Regions from separate parts of the Geobacillus sp. GHH01 genome, predicted to be linked through region 1. Evidence: predicted binding sites of a transcription regulator. Region 1 holds the regulator's gene; the other holds the start of a gene.
The links. The regulator CtsR, encoded in region 1, represses protease genes until heat stress. The targets are predictions, from matches to a motif close to ATGGTCAATAAAGGTCAAACA.

Region 1 (10,729 bases):
GAGACAGTGTCAGGTGGGCAGTTTGACTGGGGCGGTCGCCTCCCAAAAGGTAACGGAGGCGCCCAAAGGTTCCCTCAGAATGGTTGGAAATCATTCGGAGAGTGCAAAGGCACAAGGGAGCTTGACTGCGAGACGGACAGGTCGAGCAGGGACGAAAGTCGGGCTTAGTGATCCGGTGGTTCCGCATGGAAGGGCCATCGCTCAACGGATAAAAGCTACCCCGGGGATAACAGGCTGATCTCCCCCAAGAGTCCACATCGACGGGGAGGTTTGGCACCTCGATGTCGGCTCATCGCATCCTGGGGCTGTAGTCGGTCCCAAGGGTTGGGCTGTTCGCCCATTAAAGCGGTACGCGAGCTGGGTTCAGAACGTCGTGAGACAGTTCGGTCCCTATCCGTCGCGGGCGGAGGAAATTTGAGAGGAGCTGTCCTTAGTACGAGAGGACCGGGATGGACGCACCGCTGGTGTACCAGTTGTCCCGCCAGGGGCACCGCTGGGTAGCTATGTGCGGACGGGATAAGCGCTGAAAGCATCTAAGCGTGAAGCCCCCCTCAAGATGAGATTTCCCACCGCGCAAAGCGGGTAAGATCCCTCGAAGATGACGAGGTCGATAGGTCCGAGGTGGAAGCGTGGCGACACGTGGAGCTGACGGATACTAATCGATCGAGGGCTTAACCTAGAAAAGTGGAAGCGCCGCGATTAGCTCTCGAAGCCAAATGTTCTTCACCCGCAGGGGTGCTTGCACCCCGAGGGGGAAGGTTATTTGGCAGAAGAGAGCTAGGCGCTGGAACTGGACAGCAAGAAAAGTGGAGGCCGCCCGCTTATCGGCGAGGTGCGCTGGAGGGCCTGCGAGGAGGCTGTCGCCGCCGCAGCAGGACCGAAGCGTCGCGAGCCGATGGCGGCCGGAACTAGACAGTGAAAAGCGCAGGCGAGCGGGTCGCCGCGACGGGCAAATGTTCTTCGCCTGCAGGGATGTTCACATCCCGAAGGCGAAGGTTATTTGACCCCGAGCGGCGGCGAGCCGGAGCTGGACAATGCGAAAAGCGCAGGCGAGCGGCTTCTTCCTGAGCACGGTTATCTAGTTTTGAGGGAATGAAAAAGTCTTGACAACAGGTCAACTTTCCTTATAATAAGACTTGTCCATTGTTGCCTAGTGGCTATGGCGGAGGGGAAACACCCGTTCCCATCCCGAACACGGAAGTTAAGCCCTCCAGCGCCGATGGTAGTTGGGGCCAGCGCCCCTGCAAGAGTAGGTCGCTGCTAGGCAAAATGGAAAGCACGTCTTTTCTTTCCTTGGAAGAAAAGGCGTGCTTTTTCATTTATTCGGCTGCTTGACGTTTTATTGTCCAGAAAAACGGATATTCTATAGTTAGTTTTCCTTCTTTGGTCACTCTTGAAATTTTCCGTAATACATTGTATAGTAAGAGTAAGGTCAAATATAGTCAAAGTCAACGAATAGGCAGTGGGGTGTCCTTGTCAGCGGACGGCCCATCGCCAGGCAGCTTGGTTGTAAGGAAGGTGGTAGGTAGAGTGCCGAACATTTCCGACATCATTGAGCAATATTTAAAGCAAGTGCTCAATATGAGCGACCAAGATATCGTTGAAATTAAACGAAGCGAAATCGCTAATAAATTCCAATGTGTTCCGTCGCAGATCAACTATGTCATCAATACGAGGTTTACCCTTGAAAGAGGGTACATCGTCGAAAGCAAGCGCGGTGGCGGTGGGTATATCCGCATTATGAAAGTGAAGACAAAGAGTGAAGCACAGCTTATTGACCAGCTGCTCGAGCTTGTCGGCCACCGCATCAGCCAATCGAATGCTGAAGATGTGGTAAAACGTCTCGTTGAAGAAAAGGTAATTTCGGAGCGGGAAGCGAAAATTATGTTAAGCGCTATGGATCGTTCTGTTTTATATATCGATTTGCCCGAGCGGGACGAACTGCGGGCCCGCATGTTAAAAGCGATGCTGACGTCGCTGAAATACAAATAGGGGGAGGGGGAGGCATTGATTTGCCAAGAATGCAAGCAGCGGCCGGCCACGATGCACTTTACAAAAATTGTAAACGGAGAGAAAACGGAGTTCCATCTTTGCGAGCAATGCGCCAGAGAGCATGGCCATATGTTTACGTTCTACGGCAATGATGATTTTTCACTCAACAACTTGTTGGCGGGGCTTCTTAACTTTCAAGCGCCGATGAAAGAGATGACGGCGAACGCGTTTCCGAACCCGGATGTACTTCAATGTGAGACGTGCCAAATGACATACCATCAATTCACACAAATCGGGCGGTTCGGCTGCGCTAACTGCTACCGGACGTTTGCACGCTACTTGCCGCCGATTTTGAAACGGCTCCATAGCGGCAATACCGCTCATTCAGGAAAAATTCCGAAGCGAAAAGGCGGCGTTCTCCATTTGCGCAAGCAACTTGCTATGTTGAAACAAAAGCTTCAGGAGCTCGTCGCTCGTGAGGAATTCGAGCGGGCGGCCGAGGTGCGCGACCAAATCCGCTCGTTGGAGGATGAACTGCGTCGACGCGGAGAGGGGGATATGTAAGCGGTATGTCGTTCGAGAAGTTTTTCAATACGGCGGTCAGCGCGTGGATGAGCCAAGAGGGGCCGGATTCGGACATCGTCTTAAGCAGTCGCATCCGACTGGCGCGCAACATCGTTGACTTTCGTTTTCCAACGCTGTTTAGCAGTGAAGAAGCGATGCAAATCGTCGCGTTGTTTGAACGGACGTTCGCCCATCGTTCTTACGGAGGGGCAGGCCGCTTCGAGTTGTTGAAAATGTCGGAGCTTCAGCCGATTGAAAAACGGGTATTGGTAGAAAAACACTTAATTAGTCCGCATCTGGCTGAGGATTCGCCGTTTGGCGCTTGTCTGCTTTCGGAAAATGAAGAAATCAGCATCATGATCAACGAGGAGGATCATATCCGCATCCAATGCCTATTCCCGGGGTTGCAGCTTGCTGAGGCTCTCGAGGCGGCGAGCGAATTGGACGATTGGATTGAAGGGTATGTCAACTATGCCTTTGACGAGCGGCTTGGTTATTTAACGAGCTGCCCGACCAATGTCGGGACGGGATTGCGGGCTTCGGTGATGATGCATCTTCCGGCGCTTGTGCTGACGCAACAAATTAACCGTATTATTCCTGCCATCAACCAGCTTGGGCTTGTTGTCCGTGGAACATACGGTGAAGGGAGTGAAGCGTTGGGAAATATATTCCAAATTTCCAACCAGATCACGCTTGGGAAATCGGAGGAAGACATTGTTGCTGATTTGCATACGATCGTTCAGCAGCTGATCGCCCAAGAAAGAGCGGCTCGTCAGGCATTAGTGAAAACTTTGGGCATACAATTAGAAGACAAGGTGTTCCGTTCATACGGCATACTGGCCAACTGCCGCGTCATCGAATCGAAAGAAGCGGCGCAATGTCTGTCCGATGTTCGCTTAGGGATTGATCTAGGATATATCAAGAACATCTCGCGCAACATTTTAAATGAGCTGATGATTTTGACGCAGCCGGGATTTTTGCAGCAATATGCCGGCGGGGCGCTTCGCCCTGAAGAACGGGACGTCCGCCGCGCGGCGCTGATCCGGGAGCGTTTAAAGATGGAGGAACGAAGAAAGATGGAGGGTGATGAACGATGATGTTTGGCAGATTTACGGAACGGGCGCAAAAAGTGCTGGCGCTGGCGCAGGAAGAAGCCATTCGCCTCGGCCATAACAATATCGGCACAGAACATATTTTGCTCGGCCTCATCCGCGAGGGCGAGGGGATCGCGGCTAAGGCGCTCATGGCGCTTGGGCTCGGCCCAGATAAAATTCAAAAAGAAGTCGAATCGCTCATCGGCCGTGGCAGTGAAGTGTCGCATACGATCCACTATACACCGCGGGCGAAAAAAGTCATTGAGCTGTCGATGGATGAAGCGCGGAAGCTCGGCCATTCATACGTCGGCACAGAACATATTTTGCTTGGGTTGATCCGCGAAGGCGAAGGGGTGGCCGCCCGCGTGCTGAACAACTTGGGAGTAAGCTTGAACAAAGCGCGCCAGCAAGTGTTGCAGCTGCTCGGCAGCAATGAGTCGATGTCAGGCCATGGCGGCGGCGCGTCGCATGTGAGCACTCCGACGCTTGACAGCCTCGCCCGTGATTTGACAGCGATTGCCCGCGAAGGACGGCTGGACCCGGTCATCGGCCGCAGTAAAGAAATTCAGCGCGTCATTGAAGTATTAAGCCGGCGGACGAAAAATAATCCGGTGTTGATCGGCGAGCCGGGCGTTGGGAAAACGGCCATTGCTGAAGGGTTAGCCCAACAAATCGTCAATAACGAAGTGCCGGAAACGCTGCGCGACAAGCGGGTCATGACGCTCGATATGGGGACGGTCGTCGCCGGAACGAAATACCGGGGGGAATTTGAAGACCGGCTGAAAAAAGTGATGGATGAAATTCGTCAAGCGGGCAACATCATCTTGTTCATCGATGAGTTGCATACATTAATTGGCGCCGGTGGGGCAGAAGGAGCGATCGACGCGTCGAACATCTTGAAACCGGCGTTGGCGCGCGGGGAGCTTCAATGCATCGGCGCGACAACGCTCGATGAATACCGGAAATATATTGAAAAAGACGCCGCGCTTGAACGCCGCTTTCAGCCGATTTACGTTGATGAACCGACAGTGGAAGAATCGATCCAAATTTTAAAAGGGTTGCGCGATCGGTATGAAGCGCACCACCGCGTTTCGATTTCCGACGAGGCGATCGTGCAAGCCGTCAAATTGTCCGACCGCTACATTACCGACCGTTTCTTGCCGGATAAGGCGATCGATTTGATCGACGAGGCTTGCTCGAAAGTGCGCCTTCGTTCGTTCACCGCACCGCCGAAATTGAAAGAACTTGAACAAAAGCTCGAGGAAGTGCGGAAAGAAAAAGACGCGGCCGTGCAAAGCCAAGAATTTGAAAAAGCAGCATCGCTGCGCGATATGGAACAGCGGCTGCGCGAAGAACTGGAGGAAACGAAACGTGCGTGGAAAGAAAAACAAGGCCAAGAAAATTTGGAAGTGACGGTCGAAGACATCGCCGCGGTCGTCTCGAGTTGGACCGGCATTCCAGTATCGAAGCTCGCTGAGACGGAAACGGAGCGGCTGCTCAAGCTGGAAGAAATTTTGCATTCGCGTGTCGTCGGCCAAGACGAGGCGGTCAAAGCGGTCGCCAAAGCGGTGCGCCGCGCCCGTGCTGGCCTGAAAGACCCGAAACGCCCGATCGGTTCGTTCATTTTCCTTGGTCCGACCGGCGTTGGGAAAACGGAGTTGGCCCGAGCCTTGGCAGAAGCGATGTTTGGCGATGAAGACGCCCTCATTCGCATCGATATGTCCGAGTATATGGAAAAACACTCGACATCGCGGCTCATCGGGTCGCCGCCGGGGTATGTCGGTTATGAAGAAGGCGGCCAGCTGACGGAAAAAGTGCGCCGCAAGCCGTATTCGGTTGTCCTGTTAGATGAGATGGAAAAAGCGCATCCGGACGTGTTCAATATTTTGCTGCAAGTGTTGGAAGATGGGCGGCTGACTGACTCGAAAGGGCGGACGGTCGACTTCCGCAACACGATCATCATCATGACATCCAACGTCGGCGCCGATGCGCTGAAACGGAATAAGTACGTTGGCTTCAACATTCAAGACGGGAACCAGCAATACAAAGATATGAAAAGCAAAGTGATGGATGAGCTGAAAAAAGCATTCCGTCCAGAGTTTTTAAACCGGATCGACGAAATCATCGTCTTCCATTCGCTCGAAAAAGACCATCTGAAACAAATCGTCCGATTGATGGCCGATACGCTCGTGAAGCGGCTGAAAGAGCAAGACATTGATCTTGAGCTGACGGAGGCCGCCATTGAGAAAATCGCCGCCGAAGGGTTCGATCCAGAATACGGTGCCCGTCCGCTGCGCCGCGCCTTGCAAAAGCATGTTGAAGACCGTTTGTCCGAAGAATTGTTAAAAGGCACGATCGCCAAAGGGCAAAAAGTCGTCGTGGATGTCAAAGACGGGGAGTTTGTCGTATTGTCGAAACAGGCGGTCGTGTGAGGGAAGAAAAGGCATGCGGCAGCTTCCTGCCCATGCCTTTTTTTCGTTGGAAAACGTTACAGAAAGGGTTAAGATCGATGGCGAAGAAGAAAACGAAGTTCGTTTGCCAAGAGTGTGGATATGAGTCGGCCAAATGGCTTGGACGCTGTCCGGGATGCCAAACATGGAATTCGTTTGTTGAGGAAATGGAGCAGGAGAAACCGACTGTGCGCGGCGCATTTCTTCATTCGGAGCGGGCGGGTTCGGCCAAACCGGTCCCGATTACAGCCGTGGAGGCGGTGCAAGAGCCGCGCATGAAAACGAACAGCGCGGAGCTCGATCGCGTGTTGGGCGGTGGAATCGTCAAAGGTTCGCTCGTTTTGATCGGCGGCGACCCTGGCATTGGCAAATCAACGTTGCTTTTGCAAACATCGGCGCAGCTGGCCGCCGCTGGGCATCAAGTGCTGTATGTCTCCGGTGAGGAATCGGTCAAACAAGTAAAGCTGCGCGCTGGACGCCTTCGTGCGGAGTGCGATCGGCTGTACGTGTTGGCGGAAGCAGATTTGGAATACATTGTGGCAGCGGTTGAAACGGTTCAACCTGCTTGTGTCATCATTGATTCGATTCAGACGGTGTATCGCACCGATATTTCCTCTGCACCGGGCAGCGTCGCCCAAGTGCGCGAATGCACGGCCGAGCTGATGAAGCTGGCGAAAACAAAAGGCATTGCCATTTTTATCGTCGGTCATGTGACGAAGGAAGGGGCGATCGCCGGGCCGCGCCTGCTCGAACATATGGTGGACACCGTTCTCTATTTTGAAGGGGAGCGACACCATACGTATCGCATTTTGCGAGCGGTGAAAAACCGTTTTGGCTCAACGAACGAAATCGGCATTTTTGAGATGCGCGACATTGGGCTGAAGGAAGTGGAAAACCCATCAGAAGTGTTTTTAGAAGAACGGTCGCGCGGAGCGGCTGGCTCGACGGTCGTGGCGGCGATGGAAGGGACGCGGCCGGTGCTCGTGGAAATCCAGGCGCTCGTCTCGCCGACGAGCTTCGGCAACCCGAGACGGATGGCAACCGGCCTTGACCATAACCGTGTGTCGCTTTTGATGGCCGTGCTCGAAAAGCGGGTTGGGCTGCTGTTGCAAAACCAAGATGCTTATTTGAAAGTGGCGGGCGGCGTGAAGCTTGATGAGCCGGCAATTGACTTGGCGGTCGCTGTCAGCATCGCCTCGAGCTTTCGCGATCGGCCGACGAATCCGGCGGATGTCATTATCGGCGAAGTCGGCTTAACTGGAGAGGTGCGCCGCGTCTCGCGCATCGAACAGCGCGTGCAGGAGGCGGTAAAATTAGGCTTTTCCCGCATCATTGTGCCAAAAAACAATTTAGCTGGCTGGCAGCCGCCAAAAGGTGTGCAAGTGATCGGTGTTTCGCATGTGGCCGAGGCGCTTGAGCATACAATGTGTTAATCGCTCTTTCACCTGCGCAACCCGGTTCTTCGCGCCCAAGGGGATATGAGCGATCAAAAATTCATCGCCTCTTCATTCTTAAGTGTTTAAGCAGAGGCATAAACAGCCTAAAAGGATTGAACCTTTTCGCTCTGATGTACGTAAAAAATAGTAGGGTGATCCGAAACAACTATGGCGTTTGGCCGGCGTTTTTCGCTATTGTTACAAGCAGATGTCGAATGTTCAAAAACGATTAAAAATTGTCTTCCAATTGGTTTCAAACATTGGAAACTGTTTATAATGTTAAATAGGGAGGTGAAGATGGGCTGATGGTCAAACGCATTGTGCAATTATTTTTCCTCGCCGTGGGCGGAACGTTAGGCGCCATGTTTTTTCCTGACTTGCTTAAGCTGATGAATGTGAGCGGCATGCCGCTTCTCAATAATTCTTATACGCTTGCGGTGCTGGGGGCAGTCGTTTTCTTTTTGTTGACGTTTTGGCTTGTCGATTATGTGGTCGACATGATTCGCTGGGTGGAGGAAACGCTCGTGAAGGCGCCGGCCGCCGACGTGCTGTTTGGCAGTCTCGGGCTGATTTTCGGTCTTATTATCGCGTTTTTCGTTGTCATGCCGTTGCAGTCGTTTCACATTCAAGTGTTGAATACGGTGTTGCCGATTTTTTTGACGGTGTTGCTTGGCTACTTAGGGTTTCGCGTCGGTTTAAAGAAACGGAATGAGTTGATGAACTTATTTTCCTTGTCCAACCGCATGGCGAAGAAAAAAGGTGGAGAAGCGGAAAACGAACCGTCAAAGGGCGGTGCTGTGAAAATTTTGGATACGAGCGTCATCATCGACGGGCGGATCGCAGACATTTGCCAAACCGGGTTTTTGGAAGGGCCGCTTGTCATTCCGCGGTTTGTGCTCGAAGAATTGCAGCATATCGCCGATTCGTCCGATGTGCTGAAGCGGAACCGCGGCCGCCGCGGCTTGGATATTTTGAACCGCATCCAAAAAGAAATGGCGATGAAAGTGGAAATCCATGAAGCGGATTTCAGCGACGTCCAGGAAGTCGACAGCAAACTCGTCAAGCTGGCGAAGCAACTTCAAGGCGTTGTCGTGACGAACGATTTCAATTTAAACAAAGTATGTGAGCTGCAAAACGTGCGTGTTTTGAATATCAACGATTTAGCGAATGCCGTCAAACCGGTCGTGCTGCCAGGCGAGGAGCTGAACGTACACGTCATTAAAGATGGGAAGGAGCATAACCAAGGCGTGGCCTATTTGGACGACGGGACGATGATCGTCGTCGAAGATGGCAAAGAATATATCGGCAAACGGGTTGACGTTTTAGTCACCAGCGTGTTACAAACATCTGCGGGGAGAATGATTTTTGCCAAATTGAAACTGCTGCAAAAAGCGTTGTAAAACGAATAGGGGAAACGGCCAATGAATTACGAAGCGATTGTCTTGGCGGCCGGGCGGGGAAAGCGGATGAACGCCGGCATGAACAAGCAATTCCTTGAGCTTGGCGGTGAGCCGCTCATCGTTCGGACGCTGAACGTGTTTGAGCGCGATGAGCGGTGCACCCGCATCGTGCTCGTCGTCAACCCAGCCGAGCGAAGCCGATTTGAGCAGCTGCTCGCCCGCTTTCGCATTCGAAAAGTCGCCGCGCTTACCGACGGCGGCGAGGAGCGGCAGCATAGCGTCTACAACGGATTGCAGGCGCTCGCGGGGGAGGAGATTGTTCTCATCCATGACGGCGCCCGCCCGTTTGTCCGCGTCCATCATTTGCACGAGCTCGTGAACGCCGCTGTTCAGTACGGGGCGGCGATCCCGGCAGTGCGGGTGAAAGATACGATCAAAAAAGCGAACGGTTTGTTTGTCGAACAGACGATTGATCGTTCCAGCTTGTGGGCGGTGCAGACGCCACAAGCTTTTCGTCTGTCTTTGATCATGGAAGCGCACGAAGCGGCGAAACAGGCTGGCTATCTCGGCACGGATGACGCCAGCCTTGTGGAGCGAATCGGCAAGCCGGTGAAGATCATTGAAGGGGATTATCGCAATATTAAGCTGACGACGCCGGAGGACCTTTTGTTTGCTGAGGCGATTTTGGCAAGCCGGATGGCCGAATAGATGGGGGTGGAGAGATGTTTCGCATTGGACAAGGGTTTGACGTCCATCAGCTTGTTGAAGGGCGTCCGCTGATCATTGGCGGCGTCACCATTCCGTATGAAAAGGGGCTGCTCGGCCACTCAGATGCCGACGTGCTGCTTCATGCGGTGGCGGACGCATGCCTTGGGGCGATCGGCGCCGGCGATATCGGCCGGCATTTTCCGGACACAGATCCGCGCTTTAAAGATGCCGACTCGGCTGAGCTGTTGGCGCACGTATGGGCGCTCGCTCGGCAGGAAGGGTATAGGCTCGTGAACGCCGACTGCACGATCATCGCACAAAAGCCGAAGATGGCGCCGTATATTGAAGAAATGAGGGCGGTGATCGCTCGGTTGCTGGAAGCCGAGCGCTCGCAAGTCAATGTGAAGGCAACGACGACGGAGAAGCTTGGATTCACTGGGCGGGAGGAAGGCATTGCCGCCCAGGCGGTCGTCTTGCTGCAAAAAAGCTAATGGAGCGGCCTTTGGCAGCATCATTTGGGAAGGCCTCGTTCTTTAATACATAAGCGCTTTGTTCGCCGTCCTGGCTAGGAGGTGTAAAGGGGGGCGTCGGCGGCGTGGTGCGGCTTAGGTGAGAGCTGTCTGTTTTGAACTTTGCCGCGATAAACGGTACAATAATAGCACAAGCTTTGATGGAAGTGGAGGGTTTGGATGATGGCAAAAGAGGTGCGCGTGCGCTATGCGCCGAGCCCAACCGGCCATTTGCATATCGGCGGGGCGCGGACAGCGCTGTTTAACTATTTGTTTGCCCGCCATCACGGTGGAAAAATGATCGTCCGCATCGAGGATACGGATATTGAACGGAACGTCGAAGGCGGCGAAAAGTCGCAGCTCGAAAACTTAAAATGGCTCGGCATTGATTATGATGAATCGATTGATCAAGATGGCGGCTACGGGCCGTACCGGCAAACGGAGCGGCTCGATATTTACCGAAAATATGTGAATGAATTGCTTGAGCAAGGGCATGCGTACAAATGTTTTTGCACGCCGGAAGAGCTCGAGCGCGAGCGGGAGGCGCAGCGGGCGGCCGGCATCGCCGCTCCGCAG
Region 2 (10,729 bases), 620 kb from region 1:
TTTGCAAATAGCGTCGGAGCTGTGTCAACAGTACGGGGCGCTCCTGATCATCGACGAAGTGCAAACCGGCATCGGCCGGACCGGAAAGCCGTTTGCTTACCAGCATTTCGGCGTGGAGCCCGACATCATCACCGTGGCGAAAGGACTTGGAAGCGGCATTCCGGTTGGTGCGATGATCGGCAAAGCGTTTTTGAAAGAGTCGTTTGGGCCTGGCGTGCACGGGTCGACGTTTGGCGGCAACCCGATCGCGATGGCCGCTGCCAAGGCGACGTTAGAAGTGGTGTTCGATCCGGCGTTTTTGCAAGAGGTGCAAGAAAAGGGGAGCTACTTGCTCGGACGGTTAAACGAGGCGCTCGCCCCGCTTGACATCGTCAAGGACGTGCGCGGGCTCGGGCTGCTTGTCGGGGTCGAGTGCCAAACGGACGTCGCACCGCTGTTGCCATTGATTCATGAAAACGGCTTGCTTGTCCTCTCGGCGGGGCCGAAGGTGATCCGCCTGCTGCCGCCGCTTGTCGTGACGAAAGCGGAAATCGATGAAGCGGTGGACATTTTAACAAACGTGTTGAACAACGCCAACGCCTCAGCCGTCTTGTAAACGGACGGCCGACGGCTTAATTTTTATTCCTGTTCATGCATAAAAATTCTTAAACGGTTATAAAAACTCAAACGATGAGGTGGCGCCAATGAAAGCGTACTTGCATGTGGCGAGCGGAAAAACGTTCAGCGGCGAGCTTGCCGCTCCGCTTGAAGAAAAGGTGAGCGGGGAGATCGTTTTTTTCACCGGCATGACCGGTTATCAAGAAGTGTTGACCGACCCGTCGTATAAAAACCAAATCATCGTTTTTACGTACCCGCTGATCGGCAATTATGGCATTAATGAAGACGATTTTGAAAGCAAGCGGCCGCACGTCGAAGCGGTCGTCGTCTACGAAGCGAGCAGCACAGGATTTCATTATGGGGCGAAATACAGCTTGGCAGAATACTTGCAGCATTGGAACATTCCGCTTCTTGCGCACGTGGACACGCGCGCCCTTGTGAAAGAAATCCGCACCGCTGGGACGATGATGGCGGAATTAAGTTTGTCGCCCATTCCAGCAGTTGCGGATGAGGAAGCGGCGTTTCCAGTGCGCGCGGTGTCAACGAAAACGATCGAAACATACGGCGAAGCCGGGCCGCATTTGGTGCTCATCGATTTCGGCTATAAAAAGTCGATTTTGCAGTCGCTCCTTGCACGCGGCTGCCGGGTGACGGTCGTGCCGCATGATACGGCGCCGGAAGCGATTGACGCGCTGAAACCGGACGGGCTTGTCCTCTCGAACGGCCCAGGCGATCCGAAACAGTTAAGCCATCAGCTTCCCGCTATCCGTCAGCTTATCGACCGGTATCCGACGCTTGCGATTTGCCTTGGCCATCAGCTTGTCGCCTTAGCGTACGGGGCGGATACGGAAAAACTCCGCTTCGGGCACCGCGGCGCCAATCAGCCGGTGTGGGACGCCGGGAAGCAAAAAGTAATGATGACATCGCAAAATCATAGTTACGTCGTCAAAGAGGAAAGCTTGGCGGGCAAGCCGTTTGACATCCGCTTCATCAACGTCAACGACGGCTCGATCGAAGGCATCGTCCATCGCCATAAACCGATTTTGTCGGTGCAATATCACCCGGAGGCGCATCCGGGGCCGCAAGATACCGGCTATATTTTCGACGAATTTTTGCAAACCGTGTTCAAGGGAGAGAACGTGTATGCCTAAAGATTCTTCGCTTCAGTCGATTCTCCTGATCGGGTCGGGGCCGATTGTCATCGGCCAGGCCGCCGAGTTTGATTATTCCGGCACACAAGCGTGCATTGCCTTAAAGGAAGAAGGATATCGCGTCATTTTAGTGAACAACAATCCGGCGACGATCATGACCGATGAAGTTCATGCCGATGCCGTGTATTTTGAACCGCTCACCGTCGATGCGGTCGAAGCGATTATTGCCAAAGAACGCCCGGACGGGCTGCTCGCCACGTTCGGCGGCCAGACAGGGCTCAACTTGGCGTTTCAGCTGCATGAAGCCGGCGTGCTTGAAAAGTATGGGGTGAGACTGCTCGGAACACCGATTGAAGCGATCAAGCGCGGGGAAGACCGCGAAGCGTTCCGCGCGTTAATGCATGAGCTTGGCGAACCGGTGCCGGAAAGCGAAATTGTCACAAGCGTTGAGGAAGCGGTCGCGTTTGCCGAACAAATCGGTTTTCCGATCATTATTCGTCCCGCGTATACGCTCGGCGGGACGGGCGGCGGCATTGCCGAGAACATGGAGCAGTTTCTCGCGATCGTGGAGAAAGGGCTCGCCGAAAGCCCGATCCGCCAATGTTTGATCGAACGGAGCGTCGCCGGGTTTAAAGAAATTGAATACGAAGTGATGCGCGACCAGTCGAATACGTGCATCACGGTTTGCAATATGGAAAATGTCGATCCAGTCGGCATCCATACGGGCGATTCGATCGTCGTCGCACCGTCGCAGACGTTGACCGATGAGGAGTACCAAATGCTTCGTTCTTCAGCAGTGAAAATTATTTCCGCCTTAGGGATCATCGGCGGCTGCAACATTCAGTTCGCCCTTGATCCGAACAGCAAACAATATTACTTAATCGAAGTCAACCCGCGCGTCAGCCGCTCGTCAGCGCTCGCGTCCAAAGCGACCGGCTACCCGATCGCCCGCATTGCGGCGAAGCTGGCGGTCGGCTATACGCTCGCGGAACTCGTCAATCCGGTGACGAAAACGACGTACGCCAGCTTCGAGCCGGCCTTGGACTACGTCGTCGTCAAGTTCCCGCGCTTGCCGTTTGACAAGTTCCCGCACGCGGACCGGAAGCTCGGTACGCAAATGAAAGCGACCGGGGAAGTGATGGCGATCGACCGCAATATGGAGCGGGCGTTCCAAAAAGCGGTGCAGTCGCTCGAAGGCAAAAACAACGGACTGTTTTTGCCAGAGCTTTCGGCGAAAACGGATGACGAGCTGAAACAGCTGCTTGTCGACAAAGACGACCGCCGCTTTTTCGCGATTTTGGAACTGCTCCGCCGCGGGGTGGCGGTCGAAGCGATTCACGAATGGACGAAAATCGACCGCTTTTTCCTTGCTTCGTTCGAACGGCTCGTGGCGCTCGAAAAACAAGCGGCAGCCACCACGATTGATACGATCGATGAGCCGACGTTGCGCTTCTTGAAAGAAAAAGGGGCAAGCGACGCCTTTTTGGCCGAAACGTGGGGCGTGACGGAGCTTGAGGTGCGCAACAAGCGGAAGGAACTTGGCATCGTGCCGTCATACAAAATGGTCGACACGTGCGCGGCCGAATTTCATTCGGAAACGGATTATTACTACTCGACCTATTTCGGCGAAGACGAGCGGAAGAAAGCGAGCGGCAAGGAGAAAGTGCTGATCATTGGAGCCGGACCTATTCGCATCGGCCAAGGCATTGAGTTTGACTACAGCTCCGTTCATAGCGTGTTCGCCTTGCAAAAAGAAGGCTATGAAACGGTGATGATCAACAACAATCCGGAAACCGTGAGCACCGACTTTGCCGTCGCCGACCGCCTGTACTTTGAGCCGCTTACGTTAGAGAGCGTCCTCGATGTCATTGAAGCGGAACAAATCAAGCATGTCATCGTTCAGTTTGGCGGACAGACGGCGATCAATTTGGTCAAAGGTCTTGAAGAAGCCGGTGTGCCGCTGCTTGGCGTCACCTATGATATGATCGACCAGCTCGAAGACCGCGACCGCTTTTATCAGTTGCTTGAAGAGCTTGACATTCCGCACGTGCCTGGCCTAATGGCGAACGACGCTGAGGAGCTCGCCGCCAAAGCGGCCGAAATCGGCTATCCGGTGCTGCTTCGCCCGTCGTATGTCATCGGCGGCCGCGGCATGTTCATCGTCCGCGATGAAGTCCAGCTTGCGGCATTGGTGGAGCAAGGCGAGTTAACGTATCCGATTTTAATTGACGCGTACTTGGATGGGAAAGAAGCGGAAGCGGACATTGTGACGGATGGAATAGACATCGTGCTGCCGGTCATCATTGAACATGTCGAAAAAGCCGGCGTCCACTCCGGCGACAGCTATGCTTGGCTGCCGGCGCAGACGCTCACAGACGAAGAAAAAGCGAAAATCATCGACTATGCGGGCCGGATTGCGAAAAAACTTGGCTTTAAAGGAATCATGAACATTCAATACGTCATTGCGGACGGCAATGTATACGTCCTTGAAGTGAACCCGCGCGCGAGCCGGACGGTGCCGATCGTCAGCAAAACGACCGGCGTGCCATTGGCGCAAATTGCGACAAAGTTATTGCTTGGGAAATCACTCGTCGACATCGTTGACGAAAAAGCTCGCGGATTGGCGGTCATGCCGTACGCCGTGTTAAAGTATCCGGTCTTTTCGAGCCATAAGCTGCCGGGGGTTGACCCGATGGTTGGACCGGAGATGAAATCGACCGGTGAAGGCATCAGCATCGCAGCGACGAAGGAAGAAGCGGCGTACAAAGCGTTTTACGCGTACTTGCGAAAGAAAGCAAACGCCAATGAAATGTATGTGATTGGCGGCATCGATGAGACGCTGGCCGCGGAAATCGAAGCGAAACAGCTTGTGATCGTGCCAGATGTCCCGTTTGCCGATTGGGTGAAGCGCGACACGGCGCTCGCGGTGATCAACTTGGGCAAAGAGGAAGACGAGGCAAACAAACGAATGACTGCGTTGTCCCGACAATTGCTCGTCTTCACGGAACGTGAGACATTGAAGCTCTTCTTGCAGGCGCTCGATGTCGATCATCTTGACGTGCAGCCGATCCATGGCTGGTTGGAAAAGAAAAAACAGGCAGAACAGGCGGTGATCGCATGAATGCAGTGATGTCATTAAAAGGGAGAGACTTTTTAACGCTTCTTGATTTCTCGACAGAAGAAATTTTGGACTTGTTGGCGCTAGCAGCCGATTTAAAAGCGAAACAAAAAGCCGGTGTATCGTATACGCCGCTTTCCGGCAAAACAATGGCGATGATTTTTGAAAAGCCCTCAACGCGCACGCGCGTGTCGTTTGAAGTCGGCATGATCCAGCTTGGCGGCCAGGCGATGTATTTAAACGGCAACGATTTGCAGCTTGGCCGCGGTGAAACGATTGCGGATACCGCGCGCGTCTTGTCGCAATACGTCGATGTCATTATGATTCGGACGTTTGCCCATCAAAAAGTCGAGGAATTGGCCGAGTATGCGTCCGTTCCGGTCATCAACGGCTTGACGGACGACGATCATCCCTGCCAGGCGCTGGCGGATTTGCTGACGATTTACGAGGCGAAAAAAACGTTCCAAGGCGTCAAGCTCGCCTATGTCGGCGACGGCAACAACGTCGCCAACGCCTTGCTTGTGGCCGCGGCGAAAGTTGGCATGAATGTCGCCATCGCCTGTCCGCCAGGCTATGAGCCGAAGGCAGAATATGTCGAGGCAGCGCGCCAGATCGGCGAGAAAACCGGGGCAACCGTTGTGGTGACGCACGACCCGCTTGTAGCGGTGGCGGGGGCGGATGCCATTTATACGGATGTCTGGACGAGCATGGGCCAAGAAAGCGAAAGCGCCGAGCGGCTTAACGTGTTCCAGCCGTACCAAGTGAATGAAGAGCTCGTCAAAGCGGCGAAGCCGGATTACCTCTTTTTGCATTGCCTGCCGGCCCATCGCGGCGAAGAAGTGACGGCCGGCGTCATGGACGGCCCGAACTCGGTCGTATTTGAGCAGGCCGGCAACCGGCTTCATGCCCAAAAAGCGATTTTAGTGTCGATCCTATAGGAAAAAGGAATTCCCGTTTCGGGAGTTCCTTTTTTCTTTTTTTGCAAAGAAAAGGATTTCCATGAGGAAGAAACGTTTTTATTGTGAACGGCTTGACGCTCCGTGTGCGGCGGCCCCATCATTTCCCTTCTTATGAACAGCGGCAAAACCGGGAATGCTAACAAATGCAATCGAAGCAAGGGGGATGAAACAAATGGGCCAACCGCGCCATTTCAAACCAGGGGATAAAGCGCCGAACAACGGCGTGTACATTGAAATCGGCGAAACGGGCGACAATGTAAAACACCCGAAAAAGCTGAAACTGAAAGCCGGCGATACGTTCCCGGAAACGTCGAACCATAATCGACATTGGACGTATTTGCGCAAACCGTGAAGTACAACAAAAGCCATTCCAAGTATGGAGTGGCTTTTGATTTGCCGTGTGCTTCGCGATCGGCTATAATGATTTATGGTCAAAGAAGGTCAAATGGAGGGAACGGCATGGACGCAAGCCGTTTGACGGAAAAACTGCAAGAGGCGCTGATGGCGGCGCAGTCGCTCGCCAAAGAACGACATCATCAACAGCTTGATGTCGAGCATCTCCTGATTGCGCTGCTCGAACAAGAAGGCGGCTTGGCGCCGCGGCTGTTTGCCCTTTGCGGCGCCGACCGCGCTCAGGCGATCCGCTGGCTGCAAGACCGGCTTCGCCAAAAGCCTGAAGTGCATGGGGCGGACGGGCAGCTGTATGTTGCGCCCGCCTTAGCGCGGCTGCTTGAGGAGGCGGAAAACGAAGCGAAACGAATGCAAGATGAGTACATATCGGTCGAACATGTGCTGCTCGCGCTGTCTCATGGCGCCGAGCCGGTTGCCCGGCAACTGGCATCGTTTGGCTTGACAGAGGAAGCACTGGTAGAAGCCGTGAGAAAGGTAAGGGGGAATCAACGCGTGACGAGTCCACATCCGGAAGCAACCTATGAAGCGTTGGCCAAATACGGGCGCGATCTTGTCGCCGAGGCGAAGGCGGGAAAAATCGACCCGGTCATCGGCCGCGACAGCGAAATTCGCCGCATCATCCGCATTTTGTCGCGGAAGACGAAAAACAACCCGGTGTTGATCGGCGAGCCGGGCGTCGGGAAGACCGCTATTGTCGAAGGGCTCGCTCAACGCATCGTGCGCAAAGACGTCCCGGAAGGGCTGAAAGACAAAACGATTTTCGCTCTTGATATGAGCGCGCTCGTCGCCGGAGCAAAGTTTCGCGGTGAATTTGAAGAACGGCTGAAAGCGGTGCTCAATGAAATCAAAAAAAGCGACGGCCGCATCATTTTATTTATTGACGAACTGCATACAATCGTCGGCGCCGGCAGAGCGGAAGGGGCGATTGACGCCGGCAATATGCTCAAGCCGATGCTTGCCCGCGGCGAGTTGCGCTGCATCGGGGCGACGACGCTTGATGAGTACCGGCAATACATCGAAAAAGACCCGGCGCTCGAGCGCCGCTTCCAACAAGTGCTTGTCCAAGAGCCGAGTGTCGAGGACACGATTTCGATTTTGCGCGGATTGAAAGAACGGTATGAAGTGCACCATGGAGTGAAAATCCACGATCGCGCGCTCGTCGCGGCCGCCGTTTTGTCCGACCGTTACATCTCTGACCGCTTTTTGCCTGACAAAGCGATCGATTTGGTCGATGAAGCGTGCGCGACGATCCGGACGGAAATGGAATCGATGCCGTCGGAGCTGGACGAAGTGATGCGCCGCGTCATGCAGCTTGAAATTGAAGAGGCGGCCTTAAGCAAAGAAACGGACGAAGCGAGCCGCGAGCGGCTTGCGGCATTGCAAAAAGAACTTGCCGATTTGCGTGAAAAGGCGAACGCCATGAAAGCGCAATGGCAAAAAGAAAAAGAGGCGCTTGACCGCGTCCGCCGTTTGCGCGAGGCGCTCGAGCGGGCAAAACGCGAACTGGAAGAGGCGGAAAACGAGTATGATTTAAACAAGGCGGCGGAGCTTCGCCATGGCCGCATTCCGCAGTTGGAAAAGCAACTCAAACAGCTCGAGCAAGAAATCAGTGAGCAAAGTGAAGGGAAATTGCTGCGCGAGGAAGTGACGGAAGAAGAGATTGCCGAAATCGTGTCACGCTGGACGGGCATTCCGCTCACCCGCCTCGTCGAGGGAGAGAGAGAAAAGCTGCTTCGCCTTCATGAATTGCTGCATAGACGGGTCATCGGTCAAGACGAAGCGGTCGAGCTTGTCGCTGACGCCGTCTTGCGGGCGCGGGCCGGCATGAAAGACCCGAACCGCCCGATCGGATCGTTTTTGTTCCTCGGACCGACCGGCGTCGGCAAAACGGAGCTGGCCAAAGCGCTCGCCGAGGCGCTGTTTGACAGCGAGGAGCAGCTCATCCGTCTTGACATGTCCGAGTATATGGAAAAACACGCCGTCTCCCGCTTGATCGGAGCGCCGCCTGGCTATGTCGGCTATGAGGAAGGCGGCCAGCTGACCGAGGCAGTGCGGCGCAAGCCGTATTCCGTTCTGTTGTTCGATGAAATCGAAAAAGCTCATCCGGACGTGTTCAACATCCTGCTGCAGCTGCTGGATGACGGACGGCTCACCGATTCGCAAGGGCGGACGGTCGACTTTAAAAACACGGTCGTCATTATGACATCGAACATCGGATCGCCGCTGTTGTTGGAAAACAAACAGGGCGACATCGATGAAGAAACGCGCAAACAAGTGTTTGACCAACTGCGCGCCCATTTCCGCCCAGAATTTTTAAACCGGATCGACGATATCGTCTTGTTTAAACCATTGTCGATGAATGAAGTGAAAGGCATCGTCGAAAAGTTCGCCCGCGAGCTGTCGGCCCGTTTGGCCGATCGGCATATCGAACTCGTGCTGACCGAAGCGGCGAAGCAATACATCGCCGAAGCGGGCTTCGACCCAGTATACGGCGCCCGCCCGCTCAAACGGTTTATGCAAAAGCAAATCGAAACGCCGCTTGCGAAAGAGCTGATCGCTGGGCGGGTGAAAGATTACAGCACCGTCACGGTCGATGTTGACAACGGGCAGATCGTCATTCGTCCGTCGGCGCAAACGAGCTGAAGGGGGCGCCGCCGACGCGGAGAGACGTGCTTCCTGTCTGCCGGGTTGGTCGCATTGTTTGAGCATGGACGGAAAACACAAGTCTAGATCAATAGGGATGGAATGCTCCTCCATTGACACCTATATAGATGCAACGAAAAAGTTTAACATATCCTTGATGGAAAAGTCGCTTGTCCATTTTTCGACTGTCGAAGGCAAGCCACAGGCTTGCCTCCGTCACGCCAAGGCGTGACGGAAGACCGAACAACCACCCGCTTCACAGACCCATAACCCATACATGGGTCTGAAAGCGGCGTTGTTCGGTCGCCCGACAGTCGATCAAATGCTCGGTAAAAGCTACAAATGTTAAAGCTTCAAATTGCATCTATATATAGGTGTTGAAGTGGGAGGATTCTCGGTTAAAGATGACAAAAAACAACGCCTTGGGACTTTCACCCCAAGGCGTTGTCTTATGAAGCGAATGATCAATGATGGTGATCCCCGGCCGGCTCGTCCGGAATCAGGGCTGCAATCACGAAGACTAAGATCGTCACGATGACGCCAAGCAAAGCACCGGTTGCGAAGTTATAGCCGATCCCTTGCATCGAGCCCATGACGTACGTTGCCATTTGCACGAGCAAAAACGTCCAAAAAAACGTCCAAAACAAGCGCATCTTTGTTCCTCCCATCTTCTCGTCATTCCTTTTCTTATCTTATCACAATTTGTCGCGTAGGCATATACCCGGACGTTTTTTTTGGCCGCGCATATCGTATACTGTACCATTATGCATTGCCAAACAAGGGTGAATGGAAACGATGGCAGGACAACGGCGGTTTTTTCAACTCGATGAGCAATGGTGCATCGTTCACGTGCCGGAGCGCCCAAATGGGTTTGCCCTTTTTTTAATGGGCGACGGCGACCATTTTGTGAACGAACAGACGAGTTTTTGGCTCGAACATCCGGGGCGGCGCCAATGGCTGGGAGATTGGTTGAAACGTGGGTATACGGTCTTTTCGTCCCATTTGTACGGCCGGCATTGGGGAAGTCCGAAAGCGGTCCGGCTGGCGCGCCAGCTCATTTACTCGGTGTTGAAAAGCGAAATTGTGAACCAGCGCATCTATATCGTTGCCGAAGGAATGGGCGCGCTCGTTGCCTTGCAACTGCTTGGCGCCATGCCAAGTCAAATCCGCGCCGTCGCCATGATCAACCCTTGCCTTGACGTACGCGCCCAGCTTGACTATGAACAAGAACATCCATTCGTGTACCGGCGGATGGTGAGGGAAATCGCGACTGCCTATGGCTTGAAAGAAGAAGAGGTGCCGGAGGCTGTTCCGTCCCTCTTTCTCAGTCCTCATGACGTTCCGGTGACGATTTGGCAGCTGGCCGGAGTGAGCCCGTATCCATCCGCCTTGCATAGCCGTAAATATGAACAATGGATGAAAACGACAAACAACCGGGTGCGCGTCGTTTACGAGCTGCCGGAGAAACGGCGCCAACTGGCTCGGCAAATCGGGCAATTTTTCTGCCAATACAATGAACTCCCGTAAACGATAAGGGCAGGAGCTGACTCAAAAGCTCCTTTTTGATGAAATTTCACCCAAGTATTGAAAAGACCACCTCTGACCCCTTGGTTGTACCGGGTTTTCAAGGTGGTCTATTTTTCCATGTTGCCTCAGATAGGGGTATTACCGCTTTTTTGGATCAGCCCCTGCTATTTTTTCAATAAGTCGACGAGCGAGGTGATCTTTTTCACGAGCGGTTTTAATTGTTGCCATGAGTCGGCTAGCGTATTGACGTTTTCAAACAGCTTCATGAAATCGATGTTCGGCAGTAAAGGCGGTTCTGCCCCGCTCCCTTGATCTTCGCGCTC

Region 2: clpB (ATP-dependent chaperone ClpB) is a predicted target of CtsR. The motif match lies at 6,253-6,273, and genes of this name have one in related genera.

The regions. Positions count from the first base shown of each region.
Region 1 covers NC_020210.1:95,337-106,065, forward strand. Annotated here, with positions in the region: rRNA gene GHH_RS00500 (23S ribosomal RNA) at 1-679, shown strand, start outside; rRNA gene rrf (5S ribosomal RNA) at 1,150-1,266, shown strand; gene ctsR (transcriptional regulator CtsR) at 1,531-1,992, shown strand; gene GHH_RS00515 (UvrB/UvrC motif-containing protein) at 2,008-2,556, shown strand; gene GHH_RS00520 (protein arginine kinase) at 2,562-3,653, shown strand; gene clpC (ATP-dependent protease ATP-binding subunit ClpC) at 3,650-6,082, shown strand; gene radA (DNA repair protein RadA) at 6,160-7,533, shown strand; gene GHH_RS00535 (PIN/TRAM domain-containing protein) at 7,842-8,936, shown strand; gene ispD (2-C-methyl-D-erythritol 4-phosphate cytidylyltransferase) at 8,958-9,644, shown strand; gene ispF (2-C-methyl-D-erythritol 2,4-cyclodiphosphate synthase) at 9,659-10,135, shown strand; gene gltX (glutamate--tRNA ligase) at 10,337-10,729, shown strand, end outside.
Region 2 covers NC_020210.1:719,340-730,068, forward strand. Annotated here, with positions in the region: gene GHH_RS03665 (acetylornithine transaminase) at 1-595, shown strand, start outside; gene GHH_RS03670 (carbamoyl phosphate synthase small subunit) at 684-1,748, shown strand; gene GHH_RS03675 (carbamoyl phosphate synthase large subunit) at 1,741-4,869, shown strand; gene argF (ornithine carbamoyltransferase) at 4,866-5,804, shown strand; gene GHH_RS03685 (YjzC family protein) at 5,998-6,177, shown strand; gene clpB (ATP-dependent chaperone ClpB) at 6,285-8,879, shown strand; gene GHH_RS03695 (YjzD family protein) at 9,344-9,532, opposite strand; gene GHH_RS03700 (alpha/beta fold hydrolase) at 9,666-10,406, shown strand; gene GHH_RS03705 (hypothetical protein) at 10,571-10,729, opposite strand, start outside.